Cohaesibacter gelatinilyticus: one gene and its partner. The protein of the gene in region 1 interacts with the protein of each later gene in a pairwise test. Links are inferred from orthologs where the notes say so. Each region holds a gene or a part of one and is shown on either strand. Other genes may lie near its edges. The genes, in order: CRO57_RS14380 and ccmE.

Region 1 (6,693 bases):
AGGCTGAGGAACAGGCTGAGCCTTCAGAACCAGAGCCTATCGAAGATGACATCACTTCTGAGGAAGAGCCATCCATTGATGAGGTTGAGACCTCAGAGGAGCCAATTGAAGCTTCCGAGGTGGTGGAAGAGAGTGTTGAGGACGATGCTCCTGAAGTTGTGGAAGCTGTCGTCGAAGATGAGCCTGTTGTTGAAGAGCCAAAGCCAGCTGAGCCTGAAAAAAAACTAAGCTGGTTTGAGCGCCTCAAACGCGGTCTGGCCCGATCCTCTGGTGCTCTAGGCGAAAGCATTTCGTCCATCTTCACCAAGCGCAAGCTGGATGATGACACCCTTCAAGATCTGGAAGATATCCTCATTCAGGCTGATTTGGGCGTCGAGACGGCCATGACCATCACCGAGCGTTTGGCTGACGGGCGCTATAATAAGGAAGTGTCCGGCGAGGAAGTTCAGAAAATTCTGGCTGATGAGGTCAATGCGGTTCTGGAACCAGTGGCCAAACCTTTGGAAATCTCCAGCCGAGACGATGGCAGTCCGCATGTTATCCTGATGATTGGCGTCAATGGTGCCGGCAAAACCACCACGATTGGCAAACTGGCTCAGAAATTCAATGCTGAAGGCAAATCCGTAATGCTGGCCGCGGGGGATACTTTCCGAGCTGCCGCCATTGACCAGCTGAAAGTTTGGGGGCAACGCACCAATTCTCCGGTGGTTGCCCGTGAGGTTGGCTCGGATGCGGCAGGTCTGGCCTTTGATGCGATGACCGAGGCGAAAGAGCAGGGCCGTGATATCCTGATGATCGATACGGCTGGTCGTTTGCAGAACCGCACCGAATTGATGGCCGAGCTGGAAAAGATCGTTCGCGTGATCAAGAAGCATGACGAAAGCGCGCCGCATAGTGTGCTTTTGGTGCTGGATGCAACAACCGGTCAGAATGCGCTCAATCAGGTGGAGATCTTCTCCAAGATTGCCGGCGTAACAGGTCTTGTCATGACCAAGCTGGATGGCACGGCGCGTGGTGGTATCCTTGTGGCCATCTCAGCCAAGCATAAAATGCCGGTTCACTTCATCGGCGTTGGTGAGGGTGTTGAAGATCTGGAGCCGTTCAAGTCAGAAGACTTTGCGCGTGCAATCGCAGGCCTTGCAGAATAAGTAATCGGGCTTCGTGCCTTTGGAGTAGACAATGAGCAATTCAAACATCCCGACGGGTCAATCACCAGAGAAGGCTGATGAGCCGCAACTGGAAGAGGGCCAGCTGCTGAAAATGGCACTGGAACTGGGGCCTTTGGTTGTTTTCTTCTTCGCCAATGCCAAAGGGGACGCGCTGGCCAATTGGTTTCCATTCCTGTCGGGTATGCAGTCCATCTTCATTGCGACGGCTGCATTCATGGTTGCGACCATCATTTCTCTGACGCTCTCGCGGATCAAGTTCGGCAAACTGCCTGTGATGCCGTTGATTTCCGGTTTCGTGGTTTTTGTTTTTGGTGGCCTGACGCTCTATTTGCAGGATGATACTTTCATCAAGATGAAGCCGACCATCGTGAATACCCTGTTCGGGACTATTCTGCTGGTCGGGCTGTTGTTTGGCAAAAGCTTGCTTGGCTATGTATTTGATAGCGTTTTCCAGCTTAACGCCACGGGTTGGCGGATCCTGACCTTCCGTTGGGGCGTTTTCTTCTTCTTCCTTGCTGTGGTCAATGAAGTGGTTTGGCGGAACTTCTCAACTGACATGTGGGTCAATTTCAAGGTTTTTGGCGTGATGCCGATCACCATGGTGTTCGGTGCCATGCAGATGCCTTTGCTGAACAAATATGGACCCAATGCTGGGGAGTAATCCTTGGATTATAGCTTCCATGAAAAAGGCCGCGTCCCATATCTGGGCACGGCCTTTTTCTTTAGGAAGATTGAAGAGCTTTATCAGCCTTTTTCTGCGAGGATCTTTTCCAGAATAGGCATGAAGCTGTCGCGCAGATTGGTCGGGGTCAGTGGCCCGATATGCTTGTACCGGATGACACCCTTGCGATCGACAATGAAGGTTTCCGGTGCGCCATAGACGCCCCAGTCAATGCCGGTACGGCCGCTCAGGTCCAGACCCACGGCATCAAAGGCATTGCCGTGATTGTTCAGGAACCGCGCTGCATTCTGTGGCTCATCCTTGTAGGCAATGCCAACCAGACGGTAGCGATTGTCCTTGTTCATCTCCAGCAGCATTGGATGTTCGTCACGACAAGCCGGGCACCAGGAGCCCCAGATATTGACCAAAGTGACCTGACCCATCAGATCGGATGTCTTGAAGCCGGGCATTGGTGCGCCATTGGCCTCAAAGCCCTCCAAAGCAGGCAGGTCAAAGTCAGGAGCGGGCTTGTTGATCAGGACAGATGGGATTTGTGATGGATCACCGCCTTTTGCCATTTGCAGCAGGAACAAGGTTGCGAGGCCAAGGAAAATCACGAGAGGCAGAATGATCAGCAGGTTGATCCCGCCTTTCTTCTTGCCGTCGGTCGTGTCTGTAGTAGCTGGCTCTGTGCTCATCTGGGTGCTCATTTTTCGTGCGGTATGGATTGTTCAAACGCTTGCTGAATCTATTGTTTCTTGCGGGCGGAGCGGCGGGTAACGCCACGGGCTTCCAGCTCTGCCAGAGCTTTGCTCTGAGTGCGTCCATCAATCACGATCCAGACAACAAGGATGGCAATGGTGAGAATGACAACGCCATAGGAAGCAGTGATGAAACCGGTATAGGGTCCGAGCATGATCTGTTTCCTTTTCCTAGTTAGTAGCCTGGGAAGATGCAGCGCGTCTTGCGGCTTGCATCTGCATGGTGCGGATACGACGGCGCATGATCTCGTTTTTCATCACCTTCAGATGCATCATGACGAACATGGCGGTGAAAGCGAGAGCCATGACCAGTAGAGGAATGAGAATGGAGCTATGGACCTTGGAACCATCCATGGTGATGACGCCTGCTGGCTGATGCAAGGTGGACCACCAATCAACCGAGAATTTGATGATCGGGATGATGATGAAGCCAACGAGGGTCAGAATGGCGGCCGCTTTACCAGCACGGATTGGATCTTCGATGGTGCGCCACAGAGAGATCAGGCCGAGATAGATGATCAACAGGACCAGCATGGAGGTGAGGCGTGCATCCCAAACCCACCAAGTGCCCCACATCGGCTTGCCCCAGAGGCTTCCGGTCACAAGGGACAAGAAGGTGAATACCGCGCCCAGCGGGGCTGCAGCTTTGGCGGAGACGTCGGCCAGAGGATGTTTCCAGACAAGCGTGCCGATGGATGACATTGCCATCATGGTATAGGCGCCCATGGCGAGCCAGGCGGCAGGCACATGGATGAACATGATCTTGACCGTTGCGCCCTGCTGGTAATCGTCTGGCGCGACGAAAAAGGTCATGTATAGGCCAATGGCAAAGGAAATGATTGTCAGGCCAAAAAGCCAGGGCATCAGTTTGTCAGCGAATGACAGAAAGCGGGTCGGATTGGCCAGATCCCAAATGCTGAAAGATTTTTTGGCGGTGGCAGTCATGCCTGATCACCTTTTGTCTTGATGGTCCTATCATGCGGCAAAGCCACCGGTCTGGTTCGTTGGTCTGTTTCCAGTTGGTCCTGTCACCAGTCACTGCCAGACGGGCCATGCTTACATGGTTGTCAGATCGGCTTGGATTTATGCTTGGTCCGATCCCATGCCAAAACTTATGGCTGCCACGACATTTCTGCCTTGATCAATATCATGTCTCGCAGTCAGCGCGTATTACGATTTCGTAAGGTTGATCGCGATGCGCCTAAGAGTAGTCCTGAGCCAAGCCCTCTCCCCCTCCCAAACCACCCGATATGGTACCCTCGTGGGCGGTTTGGGAGGGGGAGAGGGCTGGATATTCTGCCTATAGCGCGTTCCCGAAAAGTTGCAGACTTTTCGGATATGAATTCGCTCTTAAAAGTCTCTGTTAGAGTCTTAAAATCAGGCACTAAGATTTATACTGATCGAATATGGCTATTCTTGAGCAGTGCGAAGAGCCGCCGCAGATGCAATCGGTCCGATGATCAGCATCAGCAGCGAAATTGCGCAAAGAATGTAAAATGGCGTGGTGAAGGGAGCGGGCTCAGTCACTGCACCAACGGAGGCACTGACACCGAAAATCAGGATTGGGATGGTCAGCGGCAGAATCAGAATTGAGAGCAGCAAACCACCACGGCGCAGGATTACGGTAAGAGCAGCGCCGACGGACCCAATCAGGGTCAACGCAGGAGTTCCAACCAACAAGGTCGCTGTGACTGCCGCAATGCCGACAGGTTCCAAATTGAGAAAAAGCGATAGCAGGGGAGCTGCCAAAACAAGCGGCAGGCCTGTTGCGACCCATTGCGCCGTACATTTGATCAGGACGATCAATTCCAGAGGATGATCGGTCAGCAGCAAAAGATCGAGTGAGCCATCATCCTGATCTGCCTGATAAAGCCGATCCAGCCCCAAAAGTGTTGCCAGAAGTGCGCCGATCCAGAGCACTGCAGGGCCAAGACGAGCCAGAAGGTTCAGATCCGGTCCGACGGCAAAAGGAAAGACCGTTACAACGATGAGAAAGAACAAAACGCCCATCAAGGCTCCGCCGCCAACGCGCACGGAGAGTTGGATTTCGCGTTTGAACAAGGCACCCATGGCACTCATTGTTGGCTCTCCTGCAGCTGGTCCTGCTCAAATAATTCGTCATCGGCAAACGGATCGGCAATTTGTTCGCGACCCAGCTCCAACCGGTCAGGATTGAGTAATCCCAGCGGGGCGTGAGTGGCTGCTATGATGAGGCCGCCTTTTTCCAGATGCTCTGCCATCAGGATTTCGAGTTTGCGCTCGGAAGCCGCATCAAGAGCAGAGGTTGGCTCATCCAGCAGCCAGAGCGGACGGTGGCAAACAAGCAAGCGGGATAGGGACAATCGACGACGTTGACCAGCCGAGAGATATGCCGCTGGCATATCGATGAGATCACCAAGATCCACTTCCAGCAAAGCTTCATAAGCCGTGCGGGTAGGGGAGCCATAAAAGCTCTGCCAGAAATCGAGATTTTCTTTCAGGGTCAGCGCTGGTTTGATGGCATCGGCATGACCGAAATAATGCGCTTGCTGACCAACGCTTAGTTCCTCGTCGCCACCTTCCAGCTTAACCGTGCCAGCATTGGCGTGAACAAGACCTGCAAGCGTACGCAACAGAGAGGATTTCCCGATGCCATTGGGGCCTGTGACGACAAGGGCTTTGCCCTGTTCCAGCGTAAAACTGACATTTTCCAAAACCGGACGCCCCCCGCGAATGCAGCTCAGGCCATTTACGATTAATTGCATGGTCATCCTTGTCGGTTGGCGCTTGGGTCATCTGGTTTTTAGCGGCTTGGCTCGCTTTTGCCTTGATTTTTATCATCTGGCAAGACGCATGATCTTCAATTCTAAGTATCAATGCCTATTTCATAAGTGCACGCAGGTGTGAAGGGACAAATTTCCTTCATCTGTGGCATGATAGAAGAGACCTCATACTTATATATTGCCCCTTTTGCCAGACCAAGCCTAAGGACCGACCATCATGACTAAATCCCTGAATAGTTTCAACGCCAAGCAAAGTCTTGAAGTGAATGGCAAGACCTATCATTATTTCAGCCTGATTGAGGCCGAGAAGAATGGCTTGCCCGGCATTTCGAAATTGCCTTACTCTCTGAAGGTGGTGTTGGAAAATCTCTTGCGGTTTGAGGATGGCCGATCCGTGACGGCCGATGATATCCGTGCCTGTGCCGATTGGCTGAAGGAGCGCCGCTCCAGTGCCGAGATTTCCTATCGTCCAGCTCGCGTCTTGATGCAGGACTTTACCGGTGTACCGGCCGTAGTGGATCTGGCTGCCATGCGTGATGCAGCTTCCGATCTTGGGGCGGATCCGCAAGCCATCAATCCGCAGGTGCCGGTGGATCTGGTGATTGATCACTCGGTCATGGTGGATCATTTTGGCAATGAGCGTGCTTTTGGTCGCAATGTTGAACTGGAATATGAGCGCAATGGCGAGCGCTATGAATTCCTGCGCTGGGGACAGCAAGCTTTTGATAATTTCCGCGTTGTGCCTCCCGGGACCGGTATCTGCCATCAGGTCAATCTGGAATATCTGGCCCAAACTGTTTGGACGCGGGATGAAGATGGCGAGACAATTGCCTATCCTGATACATTGGTTGGAACTGACTCCCACACCACCATGGTCAATGGTCTGTCCGTTCTTGGCTGGGGTGTCGGTGGTATCGAGGCGGAAGCGGCGATGCTGGGTCAACCGATCAGTATGCTGATCCCCGAAGTGATCGGGTTCAAACTGACCGGCTCCATGGTGGAAGGGACAACAGCTACCGATCTGGTTCTCACCATCGTGGAAATGCTGCGTCAAAAAGGCGTGGTTGGGAAGTTTGTTGAATTTTATGGTCCCGGTCTTGATCATCTCACATTGGAAGATCAGGCAACCATTGCCAATATGGCGCCGGAATATGGCGCGACTTGCGGTTTCTTCCCCATTGATAGCGATACATTGAACTATCTGGACGTCACCGGGCGTGATCAGGATCGAATAGCCTTGGTCGAAAGCTATGCCAAGGCGCAAGGCATGTTCCGTGAAAGCGGAAGTGAAGATCCTGTCTTTACCGATGGCCTGGAGCTTGATCTGTCTGAGGTCGTGC
Region 2 (6,685 bases), on another replicon or contig:
AAGGCAAGGCTGCGGCAACTGTTGCTGGTGCTTTGATCGGTGCCTTGGCCGGATCTCAGATCGGTCAGCTGCTTGATGAGCGCGACCGTCAATTGTCTTATGGTGCTGAGCAGAATGCACTGGAATACGGGCGCTCAGGAGCGCCTGTATCGTGGCGCAACCCCGATAGTGGCCGTTATGGTCAAGTTGTCCCTGCACAACCGCGTACGGTCAACAATCTGACTTGCCGTGATTATACCCATACCATCTATATTGATGGACAGCCACAGACTGCGCGTGGACAGGCTTGTCGCCAATCTGACGGAACATGGAGACCGGTAAGTTAAAATTACAACTACAGGTTTATCTGATTGAAAAGGGAGAGCTCAAGGTGCTCTCCCTTTTTTGTATTTTGTATTCGGACGACAATGAACACGGGCAAAAGTCCTTAGGTTCAAGGAAATATTAAAGTTTTTTCTGTTTTAATCATAAGGATATCGAGTTTGAAGTGATGGTGGAGTCCCCTGATATGAAGAGTGCTGAAGAGTTGAAGGAAAAGCTCTCTCTCTATCTTGCGTCCTTGTCTGAAAGCGCGCAGCAACTGTTGTTGCGCACATTGAAAAAGAATATGGCGAGTGGAGACATGGATCCTTCGTCACAATTGATTCTGGAAGCATTGGAGAAAGTCCTCCCTGATCAGGAGCCCGAGGCTACTCCTCCGGTCAAAGTTGCGTTGGATCCCTTGTTGAAAGACGCTTTCTTTTCAACTGCAAAACCATTTACTGCACCGTTGAACCTTGCAAGCAAATCGGAAGGGCGATTGAGCCCTGACTCGTTGGATTCAATCTGGGTTTGGATTAAGCGTGACATCGCACAGCCTGAACATTTGGCTTTGATTGATCAGGAAATTGTCGAACCTGATAAGTCTGAAATTCAAACAAAAGCAGAGCAGTTGAAGTCTGTTTTTCTTCCGAAAATTTCGCAGGTAACCAAAAAGATTCTCTCTGAATTGGGCGGCGAGCAGAAAATGGCCAACCAACTGGGATCCAGAGAAATCTATGAAGATCTTCGAGATTTCATGGTATCCAAAGAAAAGGCCATGGCTCTGCAACCGTTTTTGAAACGTATCGACCAACCACTCGTATCCTGGGGCTCACCACAGGGTGAGGAGGTCTACGCGCACATCAGAAAATTTGTGCAGCAGTTTCCCATGCAGACCGCCTGGTTGTTCTCAGGTTTGACATCAAAGTTTGCAGACCCGAAGCTTCTCGTTCAATTGGCGACGAAACTGGCAGGATCAGAAGATGCAGTGCAGATTGGCGCTACTGTATATGCACCTGCGATTACACAGATTCTGGTAGAGATGGAAGCGCATATTTTCCAATTCAAGGCCAAAGTAAATGATCCTGAAGGACTGGATCAGGCACTATATTCTTTGGCAGAATGGCGCAAGTTGGTGCGGGCAGTTGATAGCGAGCTGGAAATGCCTGTGCAATGTCCATGGGCGAAGTCCTTGTCTGCAATGAAGACTGAAATGTCTGATATCTTGGAAAAAGAAATCTCCTCGGTTGCAGGTCTCATTCGCAAAGCGTTGCGTGCTCCGAAAGAAGGTGCACAGGAAAGTGCAGATGAAAATCTTTTGCAGGATGCTACTCGTGCCGCCCAGATTTTCCATCATGCCGAGCGAATGAAAGACAGTTTGGCGATCAATGAGATCGTCAGAAAAGTTCGCAAAGAATTGGATCAGACATTTGAGTTGCTCACCAAGTCTCTTGTCGAACGAACGCGCAATGCTGAGGGGCACGATGTCGAAACGTGTAAAACTCTTGGAGATGCCGCAGCAATATTTGCGACCCATTTGGTGGACGACGATTATGCAAACAGTTTCCGACGCCAATTACGCGCTGCAGCCTCGTCTCCGGAACTAAAGGCCGCAGGCTGATCTGATCTCCAGTTTTTAAATGCGATCTTCACGAATTGGCATACATAGATCTGTCAGTGCATTTTCTATTCCTACCTCATTTGGGTTATTGAGATAAATCTCCAGAAATGGGCGACTGTAATCAGGGACTTTGTCGGAGGAAGGAAGCCATTCCTCATGCATTTTCATGAAATATTGCGGCATATCCTGGTAGGGGCCTTTCATTTGATGAATTGCATATCGTCCACCAGGAATGGATAATCGTCCCATGGAAGCAGGAAGATCATTCTGTAAATCTTCAATTGCATCCGTGTCCATTTCCATGCAGGCATAATAACGCAACATATCAGCTGGAATGATCCTCGGACTATCCAAACCATAGCCAATGCAGCTTTTCATCGCTGGCGGGTTGGGCAGACCAAAATACCAATCCCATAGATTATTCCATGCCTGCTTGGCTTTCTCAGCATACGGGCCAACCTCCAGTGAATAAATGACATTGCGAGAAGAGAGGTCTTCAATCCTGATATCCATCGTGTGATGTCCTGTGTTCGAGTGCGGTTGCAGGAGAGCAAATGAGCATCCTCAAATCCATTAAACATTAAAAGTTAGTAAGGTTTGCTCGAAATTGACAAAACGCATCTTGGTTTAGATGAACATGAGTTAATTTGACATTCCAGTCAAAAGTGCAAATTTTTGACCAGAACCAGTCAGAATGTGGACCAGTATGTTTTGGATTTTTGCAGCCCTGCTTACGGCGCTTGCGGTTATGGTGATTTTGTACCCATTATCTCGCAAACAAAAGAAACTTGATAGCGCAGAGGCTTATGACCTGACCGTCTACAAGTCTCAGCTCAAAGAGATTGATGCAGATGTAAAGCGCGGCTTGATTGCTGCCAGTGAAGCGGACGCTGCTCGGGCCGAGGTTGCTCGCCGTCTGATCTACACTCAGGAAGCCTTGGATGCGGAACAGGAAAATACTTCATCGCATTCTGGTGCAGTCAAAGTTTCCAGCCTGTTGGCCTTGCTGATCGTTCCTGTCGTTGGGCTGGGGCTCTACTATCATATGGGAAAACCTGAAATATCAGGTCAGCCATTGGCTGAGCGATTGACCAAAGATCCGGAACAACAAACATTGATAGAGCGGGTTGCGTCAGTCGAACGGGTTTTGAAAGCCAATCCGGATGATATACGCGGATGGAAGCTGATTGCGCCGATTTATCTGACCATGCGTCGGCCTGATGATGCCATTCGGGCTTATGGCAACGTCGTGCGTCTGGAAGGGGAAACCGCGAAAAATCTCTCAGACCTTGGAGAAGCCTTGGTGGTGAAAGAGGGCGGCGTCGTTTCGCAGAAAGCGATCAGCTTGTTTCTTCAGGCAAACAAGCTGGATAGAATTGCTCCAAAACCTCGTTTCTTTCTTGCAATCGCTTTGGGGCAACAAGACAAGATCCCTCAGGCAATTGAAGCATGGGAAGCACTCATCAGCGATTCCAAGCCGGATTCAGCCTGGGTACCTTTTGCCAAGAGCCAAATTGCTGCACTGAACAAGAAGCTGGACGACACCAAAGTGCCAGCAATTTCAGAAAGCCAAAGGGCTTCAGCAGCAAAAGGTCCGACCCAGGAAGATATCGACAATGCATCTCAATTGGACGCCAAAGATCGCCAGGCAATGATTGAGAATATGGTTTCCACTTTGTCAGAGAGGTTGGAAAGCGAAGGTGGGAGTGCAGAAGAATGGGTACAGCTTATCAGAGCCGAACTGGTTCTTAAGCGCCCGGATAAGGCAGCCAAGACGGTTCACAATGCTTTGGATGCTTTGCGCTCCGATGTTCCAGGAATGGAAAAAGTCAAAGCAGCGGCTCGCTCATTGGGTCTGTCGATAAACCAGTGAGCCAATTGAATACAAACCGAATTCATCTGCCGGATGTGAAACCGGCGCTGAAACTGAGTTGAAAGAAAAAGGATCCCTCTCATGACAAGAAAGCAACGTCGTATGACAATGATCGGTGCAGCAGGGGTTGTCCTGTTTGCCGCTGTTGGTCTGATTTTGTTTGCTTTGCAGGATCAGATTGTCTTCTTCAATTCTCCCTCTGACGTAGCAGCCAATAGCGTCAAGCCAGGACAGCGTATTCGTCTGGGTGGTTTGGTGAAAGATGGAACCATCAATCGCGGTCAGGGTACACAGGTTTCCTTCGTCGTAACTGACGGCGGCGCTGATGTGACGGTCGCTTATAACGGAATTCTGCCTGATCTGTTTCGTGAAGGGCAGGGCGTTGTGACAGAGGGTGTTATGAATACCAACGGAACCTTTGATGCTGATACCGTCCTCGCAAAGCATGACGAAACCTACATGCCAAAAGAAGTTGCAGATGCCTTGAAAGAGCAAGGGCATTGGCAAGGCGACGAGGCAGAAGCCAAAACCTACTAGAATTTTGGTGTAAACCAAATTCGAAAATATTCCCGTCTTCGGACGTAAACAACCCGGACCAGTCGGGTGTAACAGACCAGTTATTCAATTGCCGCTTGGCGGGTAATTGATGGGAGTGACCAAATGATCATTGAGCTTGGCCATTATATGCTGATTTTGGCATTCGCCCTGTCTCTCGTTCAATCCGTGGTGCCGATCTGGGGAGCTCAGATTGACGATAATCGCATGATGTCGGTGGCAAGCCCTATTGCCATCACGCAATTTCTGTTCGTTGGATTGGCTTTCGCGGCGCTGACACATGCCTATGTGACATCGGATTTCTCCGTGCAGAATGTCTGGGAGAATAGTCACTCAACTCAGCCTCTTTTGTACAAATACACTTCTGTTTGGGGTAACCATGAAGGTTCAATGCTTCTTTGGGTTTTCATTCTGGTTATCTTTGGTGCGATGGTTGGTGCTTTTGGGCGCAACCTGCCACCAAAGCTGAAGGCGAATACGCTCGGAGTGCAGGGATGGATTACAGCCGCGTTCCTGTTGTTTGTACTGGTTACGTCCAATCCTTTTCACAGAATTGCCGATGCCCCGATTGAAGGGCGTGATTTGAACCCGATCCTTCAAGATGTCGGCTTGGCTATTCACCCGCCACTGCTTTACCTCGGCTATGTCGGGTTCTCCATCTCGTTTGCATTCTCAATTGCAGCTCTTCTCGAGGGGCGCATTGATGCGGCATGGGCTCGATGGGTTCGTCCATGGGTTCTGACAGCTTGGGGCTTCCTGACCCTTGGTATCTCCATGGGGTCATATTGGGCTTATTATGAGCTTGGATGGGGTGGTTACTGGTTCTGGGATCCAGTTGAAAACGCTTCCTTCATGCCTTGGTTGTGCGGTACGGCATTGCTTCATTCAGCAATCGTTATGGAAAAGCGGGGTGCATTGAAGGTCTGGACAATCCTGTTGTCCATCCTGACATTCTCGCTGTCTCTGCTCGGCACTTTCCTCGTGCGTTCCGGCGTATTGACTTCAGTTCATGCTTTTGCGACCGATCCGGGCCGTGGTGTTTTTATTCTCATTCTGCTGGTAGCCTTCATTGGAGGCGGACTGTCTCTCTTTGCATGGCGCGCGTCCATGCTCCGTCAAGGAGGTGTTTTTGCGCCAATCTCCCGGGAAGGATCTTTGGTACTGAACAACCTTTTCCTCTCTGCTGCGACAGCTGCAGTTCTGGTTGGAACGCTCTATCCGCTGGCATTGGAAGCGACGACAGGAGCAAAGATTTCGGTTGGTGCGCCTTTCTTCAATCTTACCTTCGGCCCAATGATGATCCCGCTTTTGATCGCAGTGCCTTTCGGTCCGCTTCTCGCTTGGAAACGCGGTGATCTGGGTGCAGCCATGCAGCGCCTCTGGACGGCACTGGGTATCGCTATCCTGACCGTCATACTGGTTTATGGTTATGTTGAAGGTGGACCAGCACTGGCGCCACTTGGCATCGGCATCGGTGTCTGGCTGGTGATCGGGTCCTTTGCGGAAATCCAGTTGCGTTCGGGTTTCTTCAAAAATTCCTTCTCCAAAGCCATCTCTCGCATGTTTGGTATGCCAAAGTCGGTTTGGGGGGCAGCTCTGGGGCACCTTGGCGTCGGCATGACCGTCATTGGCATTGTTGTTGCCTCTTCCTATCAGCTGGAAGACATTTCCATCATGAAGGTCGGCGATAGCCGTACTATTGCAGGTTATACCTTTACCTTTGAAGGCATGAAGGAAAGTTCTGAGCATAACTATTCAGATGTTGCAGGCACGTTCAGAGTGACTGAAGGTGACAAGCTGGTGACCACTCTAAACCCTGTCAAAAGGGTGTATAATACCCGCGGAATGCCTACGACTGAGACCGATATCTACACCATCTGGGGCGTTACCCAGCTTTATATGTCGCTTGGTGACAAGCAAGATAATGGCGCGATGGCTGTTCGGATCTACTACAAGCCTTGGGTGACCTTCATCTGGTTGGGCTCCCTGGTGATGTTCTTCGGTGCATGTTTTTCACTGGCAGATCGTCGCCTTCGTATCGGTGCACCTGCCCGTAAAGGCCGTGCCAAGCAAGCTGCAAGTACAGCCTAGAAAGGAACAAGGTAATGAAGCTTATTTCAATTCTTCGCCTCGTTTTTCTGTCGGCGTTTCTGGTTGTTACCTTGCAAGCTGGACCATCCTTGGCGGTCAGCCCTGAGGAGATGCTCAAGGATCCCGCGCTTGAAGCACGGGCGAGGGAAATTTCCGCCGGACTGCGGTGTCTTGTCTGTCAGAACCAGTCAATCGATGATTCGGACGCTCCATTGGCTAAGGATCTCCGACTTTTGGTGCGAGAA

Evidence for each region.
Region 2: the proteins of CRO57_RS14380 (region 1) and ccmE interact in binary tests that used the Escherichia coli proteins (3 or more experiments, as listed by UniProt). The link is inferred for Cohaesibacter gelatinilyticus from one-to-one orthologs.

Annotation. Positions count from the first base shown.
Region 1 is NZ_OBEL01000003.1:113,484-120,176, reverse strand. What follows is about bases 1,650-4,637. They hold CRO57_RS14380 (heme ABC transporter permease), read right to left. Parts: upstream 3,537-4,637; coding sequence 2,763-3,536; downstream 1,650-2,762. Other genes in these bases: ccmB (heme exporter protein CcmB), read right to left, coding at 4,002-4,637; ccmD (heme exporter protein CcmD), read right to left, coding at 2,579-2,746; CRO57_RS14390 (DsbE family thiol:disulfide interchange protein), read right to left, coding at 1,914-2,528; CRO57_RS14395 (septation protein A), read left to right, coding at 1,650-1,830. Outside these bases: signal recognition particle-docking protein FtsY, read left to right, coding at 1-1,148; more of CRO57_RS14395, read left to right, coding at 1,180-1,649; more of ccmB, read right to left, coding at 4,638-4,661; heme ABC exporter ATP-binding protein CcmA, read right to left, coding at 4,667-5,335; aconitate hydratase AcnA, read left to right, coding at 5,571-6,693. UniProt on the Escherichia coli protein: Required for the export of heme to the periplasm for the biogenesis of c-type cytochromes.
Region 2 is NZ_OBEL01000001.1:751,378-758,062, forward strand. What follows is about bases 2,624-5,603. They hold ccmE (cytochrome c maturation protein CcmE), read left to right. Parts: upstream 2,624-3,875; coding sequence 3,876-4,331; downstream 4,332-5,603. Other genes in these bases: ccmI (c-type cytochrome biogenesis protein CcmI), read left to right, coding at 2,628-3,794; CRO57_RS03380 (heme lyase CcmF/NrfE family subunit), read left to right, coding at 4,455-5,603. In the rest of the region: CRO57_RS03355 (RT0821/Lpp0805 family surface protein), read left to right, coding at 1-326; CRO57_RS03360 (hypothetical protein), read left to right, coding at 509-1,921; CRO57_RS03365 (AraC family transcriptional regulator), read right to left, coding at 1,937-2,434; more of CRO57_RS03380, read left to right, coding at 5,604-6,440; CRO57_RS03385 (cytochrome c-type biogenesis protein), read left to right, coding at 6,455-6,685. UniProt on the Escherichia coli protein: Heme chaperone required for the biogenesis of c-type cytochromes. Transiently binds heme delivered by CcmC and transfers the heme to apo-cytochromes in a process facilitated by CcmF and CcmH.